3 regions of the Streptomyces sp. NPDC026301 genome follow, and region 3 is predicted to be linked to each of the others. Evidence: riboswitches for the same ligand, from Rfam matches in the RefSeq annotation. Region 3 holds a riboswitch; each other region holds the start of a gene.
The links. Region 3 has a riboswitch for cobalamin ahead of metE (5-methyltetrahydropteroyltriglutamate--homocysteine S-methyltransferase). Riboswitches for the same ligand answer to the same signal wherever they lie in the genome.
Positions count from the first base shown of each region.

Region 1: another riboswitch for cobalamin. It lies ahead of ACZ4MH_RS17890 (ribonucleoside-diphosphate reductase subunit alpha); the one in region 3 lies ahead of metE (5-methyltetrahydropteroyltriglutamate--homocysteine S-methyltransferase).
Region 2: another riboswitch for cobalamin. It lies ahead of ACZ4MH_RS05870 (prenyltransferase/squalene oxidase repeat-containing protein); the one in region 3 lies ahead of metE (5-methyltetrahydropteroyltriglutamate--homocysteine S-methyltransferase).

Region 1 is NZ_JBVHPN010000009.1:165,200-167,453, forward strand. Features, by position in the region: gene ACZ4MH_RS17890 (ribonucleoside-diphosphate reductase subunit alpha) at 1-1,292, opposite strand, end outside; cobalamin riboswitch at 1,446-1,577, opposite strand; gene ACZ4MH_RS17895 (GNAT family N-acetyltransferase) at 1,654-2,169, opposite strand.
Region 2 is NZ_JBVHPN010000003.1:9,048-11,301, reverse strand. Features, by position in the region: gene ACZ4MH_RS05875 (MBL fold metallo-hydrolase) at 3-1,040, shown strand; cobalamin riboswitch at 1,123-1,262, shown strand; gene ACZ4MH_RS05870 (prenyltransferase/squalene oxidase repeat-containing protein) at 1,441-2,254, shown strand, end outside.
Region 3 is NZ_JBVHPN010000004.1:403,604-405,857, reverse strand. Features, by position in the region: gene ACZ4MH_RS09660 (amino acid adenylation domain-containing protein) at 1-307, opposite strand, end outside; cobalamin riboswitch at 486-703, shown strand; gene metE (5-methyltetrahydropteroyltriglutamate--homocysteine S-methyltransferase) at 860-2,254, shown strand, end outside.

The DNA.
Region 1 (2,254 bases), on a different contig from region 3:
TTGAAGGTCATCCAGCCATTGCCGGTCTGCGCCAGGGTCCGCATCATGCGGGCGTACAGCGTCCGCGCGGGGACGGCCTTGATCGCTTTTCCGTCGGCCTCCGCCTGCCGGTACGCGGCGTCGAACTCCGCGCCCCACAGGTCCACCAGCTCCGGCGCGTCCGCCGGCGAGAACAGCGACCAGTCCTGGTCCGCCTCGACCCGGCGCATGAACTCGTCCGGGATCCAGTGCGCGATGTTCAGGTTGTGCGTACGCCGCGCCTCCTCACCGGTGTTGTCGCGCAGCTCCAGGAACTCCTCGATGTCCGCGTGCCAGGTCTCCAGATACACGCAGGCGGCGCCCTTGCGGCGGCCGCCCTGGTTCACCGCGGCGACACTCGCGTCGAGGGTCCGCAGGAACGGCACGATGCCGTTGGAGTGCCCGTTGGTGCCGCGGATCAGCGAACCGCGGGCGCGCACCCGGGAGTACGAGAGGCCGATGCCGCCCGCGTGCTTCGAGAGGCGCGCGACCTGGTGGTAGCGGTCGTAGATCGAGTCCAGCTCGTCCAGCGGCGAGTCCAGCAGATAGCAGGAGGACATCTGCGGGTGGCGGGTGCCGGAGTTGAAGAGCGTGGGGGAGGAGGGCAGGTAGGAGAGCGTGCTGGTCAGCGCGTACAGCGCGGCGACGTCCTGGACGGCGCGGTCCGAGTGGTCCTCGGCCAGGCCGCAGGCCACGCGCAGCAGGAAGTGCTGCGGGGTCTCGATGACCTTGCGGGTGATCGGGTGCCGGAGGAGGTAGCGGGAGTAGACCGTGCGCAGGCCGAAGTAGCCGAAGCGGTCGTCGGCGCCGTCCTGGAGGGCCGCCTCGACCAGCGCGTCCAGCGTGGCGGCGTGCGTCCGGACGAACTCCGCCGTGCCGTCGGCGATCAGACCCTCGCGGTGCCCCGTGGCGACCGAGGCGGCGAAGCCCGTCGCGCCCTGGCTCGCGGCCTCCTCGGCGACCGCGGCGGTCAGCAGCCGGGCGGCCAGCTTGGAGTACTGCGGCTCATCGCCGATCAGCCCGGCCGCGGCCTCCATCGCCAGCTCGCGCAGCTCCGCCGCGTCCGAGCCGGCGTGCCGGCCGCGCAGCGCGGCCGCGGCGACCTTGCCCGGGTCGGTGGCCGGCAGGTCGGCGGTGAGGTCGGTCAGGGTGCGCAGCAGGGCCGTACCGGGGCCGTCGTCGGGCCGCGCGGTCGTCGCCCGCGCCTCCTGTGCCGCCCGCTTCTCCTGTGCCGCCTGCGCCTCTTGTGCTGACTCCGCTGGCGCGATGGTCACCTTGTGCTCTCCTCACTCGGCTGGGGCCGGGGGAGGGCGGTCGGAGGCGTACGGGCAGCCGCGCCGGAGCCCTGCCGGGCACGCGGGCACACCACGCAGCGTCCACCGGCCCATCCCACGGAGCCCGGACGTCTCGACGCCCGCACCGGAACGGATACGGACGTACCGTCGGCAGGTCCTCGGACTCGGCGAGCGCGGCACAAATGCCCACTCAGCACACCGTTGCGGGACAGTTCCGGATTCGCACCGGATTCCCCTGCGGCGACAGCGAGCACGAGCATACATCTTGTGTCGCCCCGCGCGAGCGTTCCCATATCTTGTGTCGCGACGCTGCTGTCCGTGCAGCCGTACGCACGGATGGTCACCCCTGCGAAGGCGTCAGCTCCCGGGCGAACGTCAGCAGCGGGCCGGCGTCCGGTATCGGATGCCAGTCGCGGTCCGGGGTCCGCGTGAACCCCAGGCGACGGTAGATGCGGTGCGCGCTGAGCATCGAGCGCTGGGAGGACAGCACGAGACGTGCGCAGCCCTCGGTCTCCCGCGCACGTTCCAGACACGCGCGCACCAGCGCCTCGCCCGCGCCTCTGCCGCGTGCCTCCTTCGCGACCGCCAGCATCCGGAACTCCGCCTCGCCCGGCCGCGCGATGTCCGCCCACGGACCGCCCGCCGGCACGAACGTCACCCCGCCCAGCACCTCGCCGTCCGCCACGGCCACCAGCACCTCCGCCTCGGCGGCCCGCCGCGCCACGTCCCGCAGCAGGGGCAGATAGCCGTCGTCCTCCCCGAAGTCGAGCAGCCCGTCACCGAGATACGCCTGGGCCGTGATCTCGCCCAGCCACGCGTGCTCCTCCGTACGTATCCGCCTGACCACGATGTCCATGGGATCCATGCGCTCAGTGTGCACCGGGGGTACGACAACGGGCCGCCGGTTTCCACCGGCGGCCCGTCGGCCGTCATGAGCTCAG
Region 2 (2,254 bases), on a different contig from region 3:
ACATGCCGCACGTGATCGACCACCGGGGCGGGGTGTGGAGCATCGCCGTGCCCATACCGGACAACCCGCTCGGGCACACCCTCGTCCATGTACTGGAGACGGACCGCGGCCCGGTGCTGATCGACACCGGCTGGGACGACCCGGACTCCTGGGACGCCCTCGCCGCCGGGCTCACCGCCTGCGGCACCGACGTGGCCGATCTGCACGGCGTCCTGGTCACTCACCACCACCCGGATCACCACGGTCTGTCGGCGCGGGTCAGGGAGGCGTCCGGCGCGTGGATCGCGATGCACGCGGCCGACACGGAGGTCGTCCGCCGCACCCGTGAGGCCGAGCCGGGCACGTGGCTGACGTACGTCATCGCGAAACTGGCCTCGGCTGGCGCGCCCGAGGACCACCTCGCGCCGCTCTACGCGGCCCGCGCCGAGGGGCGCACGCGCGGGCTCCCGGACCAGCGTCCCGCGCTCCCGGACCGCGAGATCGTCCCCGGCGAGCTGCTGGACCTCGCGGGGCGGCGGCTGCGCGCGGTCTGGACGCCGGGCCACACACCGGGCCACGTCTGCCTCCACCTGGAGGAGGCGCACCCGGCGGCGCGCCCCGGGCACGGCCGGCTCTTCTCCGGCGACCACCTGCTGCCGGGCATCACGCCGCACGTCGGCCTGTACGAGGACCCGGACGACGCGACGGTCACCGATCCCCTCGGCGACTATCTGGACTCCCTGGAGCGGATCGCGCGGCTCGGCGTCGCCGAGGTCCTCCCGGCCCACCAGCACGCCTTCACCGGCGCCGCCGAGCGGGCGGCGGAGCTCGTCGCGCACCACGAGGAACGGCTCGGCGGCCTGCGCGCCCTGCTCGCCGCCCCGCTCACGCCCTGGCAGCTCGCCGAGACCATGACGTGGAACCGCCCGTGGGAGGAGATCCCGTACGGCTCGCGCACCATCGCCGTCTCCGAGGCCGAGGCGCACCTGCGGCGCCTGGTGAAGGCGGGGCTGGCCGAGCCGGTGCCGGGCTCGGAACCGGTGACGTACCGGGCGGTGTGAGGCACGCGGCTGCCGGAGGCGGTGGGCCCGGGCGGCCACGCAGCCCTTCTGCACGTGCCGGAGACCGGCCGCTACCCGCCGGTTAAAGTGGTCCGGACAAGTTCATTCGTGCCCGACCGGGGGAAGCCGGTGGAAAACCGGCGCTGACCCGCAGCCGTGAGCCCTGGCGCGCATCCGTGCGCCGGAGCGAGCCGGAACGCCCGGCGGGGCACGCCCAAGGCTCCCGCGTACCGTACGGCCGCCCTTCATCGGCCGTCCGGCGCGCGGCACCGTCGAGGTATACGGAGCTGAGCCCGGTGCCACCGCGCCCGCGCGCCGCGCGCGACGTGGTGCGGCGGAGTACGGCTGCGTGACCTCCCACCTCGCGCACCCCGCGAACCGACCGAGAGGCACCGACCCCATGGCCATCACGGCCCGCTCCCTCGCCGCCCCGGCGCGCCGCTGCGCCGCGGCCCTGGCCGCCGCCGTGCTGTGCGCGGCCGCTGCCCCCGCCGCGTTCGCCGCCGACCCCGCGCCCGCCGCGTCCCCCAAGCTCCCGAAGGGCCTGTACGGCAGCACGGACCCGAAGTACGACGGCGTCTGGCGGCAGTCGCTGGCGCTGCTGGCGCAGGACACCGCGGGCGTGCGCCCGGCGGACTCGGCGGTGGACTGGCTCGCCGGGCAGCAGTGCGCCGACGGCGCGTTCACCGCGTACCGCGCCGACCCGAAGCAGGGCTGCGACGCGAAGACGATGCGGGACACCAACCAGACGGCCGCCGCCGTGCAGGCGCTGGCCGCGGTCGGCGGGCATGCGGACGCGGTGCGCAAGGGCGTCTCCTGGCTGAAGTCCGCCCAGAACGACGACGGCGGCTGGGGCTCGGCCGCCGGCGCCCCGAGCGACGCCAACTCCACTTCGGTGGTGATCGGCGCGCTGGCCGCCACGGGCACGAAGCCCGAGTCGGTGACGGCCAAGAAGGGCGGCACGTCGCCGTACGACGGGCTGCTCGCCTTCCGGCTCGGCTGCGACGCGAAGAAGAAGGACCGCGGCGCGTTCGCCTTCCAGGCCAAGGACGGGAAGCTCGCCGCCAATGAGGACGCGACGGCCGCCGCGGTACTGGGGGCGCTGGGGAAGGGCTTCGTCGTCGAGCCGGGTGCGGACGCCGCGAAGCCGGCGTCCTGCGAGGACGCCGCGAAGGACCCGCACGCGGCCGCCGCCGACGGCGCGGCCCACCTCG
Region 3 (2,254 bases):
GGAGCTTGCGCTGCTGCGGGTCGAGGTGGGCGGCCTCGCGCGGGCTGATGCCGAAGAACGCCGGGTCGAATTCGTCGAAGCCGTCGATGTACCCGCCGCGGCCGCCGACCAGCCGCCCGGGCTTGGCCCGGTCCCGGCTGCCCAGGGTGGTGACGTCGTACCGGTCGGCCGGGGTCGGGACGATGCAGTCCCGGCCCTCGGCCAGGTTCCGCCAGAACGCCCGGTGGTCGTTGGCGTGGCCGGGCAGGCGGCAGCCGATGCCGATGATGGCGATCCGGTCACGGGCGGAATCAGGCATTTGACTCATAAGCGCACGATAAGGGGCGCGTGCGGCACATCTCGGCACTCTGCCTGACGACACGTCAGGTCAGCTTGTCGGACAGTCGGCCCGATACCCCCGACCTGTTCCGCGCGGGGCTGCCCGACGACACTCGGCACGGCGTACGCACACAGCGGGGGATGGCACGTGGACGGCGACAGGGCATAACCTGATCGCTGCAGCTGGTTCGCCCTGTCCGCCAGGCAGGCGCGTCGTAAGAGGGAACCCGGTGGGAATCCGGGACTGCCCCGCAGCGGTGAGCGGGAACGACCGCCGTCATACGCACTGGATCCGACCGGGTCCGGGAAGCGACGGCCAGTAGGTGTCTACCTTCGGGTGGACGTGCTCGTGAGTCCGAAGACCTGCCCGTTGCCCGCACGCGGCCCCCGTCGTGTGCGGTCCTTCCGGTGACCTCGAGGGCGGGTCGGCGTACAGCAGGGACGCGGCACACGAGTGCGTGGCGTCCCGTCCGCTGTGCACTCCCTTCGCGCTCTCGCCCGTCGCCGGGCGCTCGGAGACACGCTCGCGAAGGAGAGCAACGTGACCAGCAAGAACACCGCCACGGCCGTACGGGCCACCGTGTACGGCTATCCCCGGCAGGGGCCGGACCGGGAACTGAAGAAGGCGGTCGAGGGGTACTGGAAGGGCCGCGTCACCGCCGACGCGCTCCGGGAGACCGCCGCGGGACTGCGCCGCTCCGTCTGGGGGCAGCTGGCCGAGGCGGGCCTGCACGAGGTACCGACCGGCGACTTCTCGTACTACGACCACGTGCTGGACACCAGCGTCATGGTCGGCGCGATCCCCCGCCGGCACCGCGCCGCCGTCGAAACGGACGCCCTGGACGGGTACTTCGCCATGGCCCGCGGCACGCAGGACGCGGCGCCGCTGGAGATGACCAAGTGGTTCGACACCAACTACCACTACCTGGTGCCGGAGCTGGGCCCCGACACCGTCTTCGCCGCCGACTCCCGCAAGCAGGTCGCGGAGCTGAGCGAGGCCCGCGCGCTCGGCCACACCGCACGCCCCGTCCTGGTCGGCCCGGTCACCTATCTCCTGCTCGCCAAGCCGGCCCCCGGCGTGGACCCCGGCTTCGAGCCGCTGACCCTGCTCGACCGGCTGCTGCCCGTCTACGCCGAGGTCCTCGCCGACCTGCGCGCCGCCGGTGCCGAGTGGGTCCAGCTGGACGAACCGGCGCTCGTGCAGGACCGCACCCCGGCCGAACTGAACGCCGCGGCCCGCGCCTACCGCGACCTCGGCGCCCTCACCGACCGCCCGCAGCTCCTGGTCGCGACCTACTTCGGACGTCTCGGCGAGGCCCTGCCGGTACTGGCCAAGGCCCCCGTCGAGGGGCTGGCGCTGGACTTCACCGAGGCCGCGGCCGGCAATCTGGACGACCTGGCGGCGGCCGGCGGCCTGCCCGGCAAGCGGCTGATCGCGGGCGTCGTCAACGGCCGCAACGTGTGGATCGACGACCACGGGAAGTCACTCGCCACCCTCGGCACCCTGCTGGGCCTCGCCGACCGGGTGGACGTGGCGGCCTCCTGCTCGCTGCTGCACGTCCCGCTGGACGCGGCCGCCGAGCGCGACATCGACCCGCAGATCGCCCGCTGGCTCGCCTTCGCCCGGCAGAAGACCGCCGAGCTGGTCACCCTGGCCCGCGGGCTGACGCACGGCACCGGCATCATCGCCGCCGAACTGGCCGCCAACCGCGCCGACCTCGCCTCCCGTACCGGCGCCGCGCTCACCCACGACCCCGCCGTGCGCGCCCGCGCCGCGGCCGTCACCGCCGCCGACTGCCGGCGCTCCCAGCCCTACCCCGAGCGGTCCGCGGCCCAGCGCGCCCACCTCGGCCTGCCGCCGCTGCCGACCACCACCATCGGCTCCTTCCCGCAGACGTCCGCGCTGCGCACCGCACGCGCCGATCTGCGCGCGGGC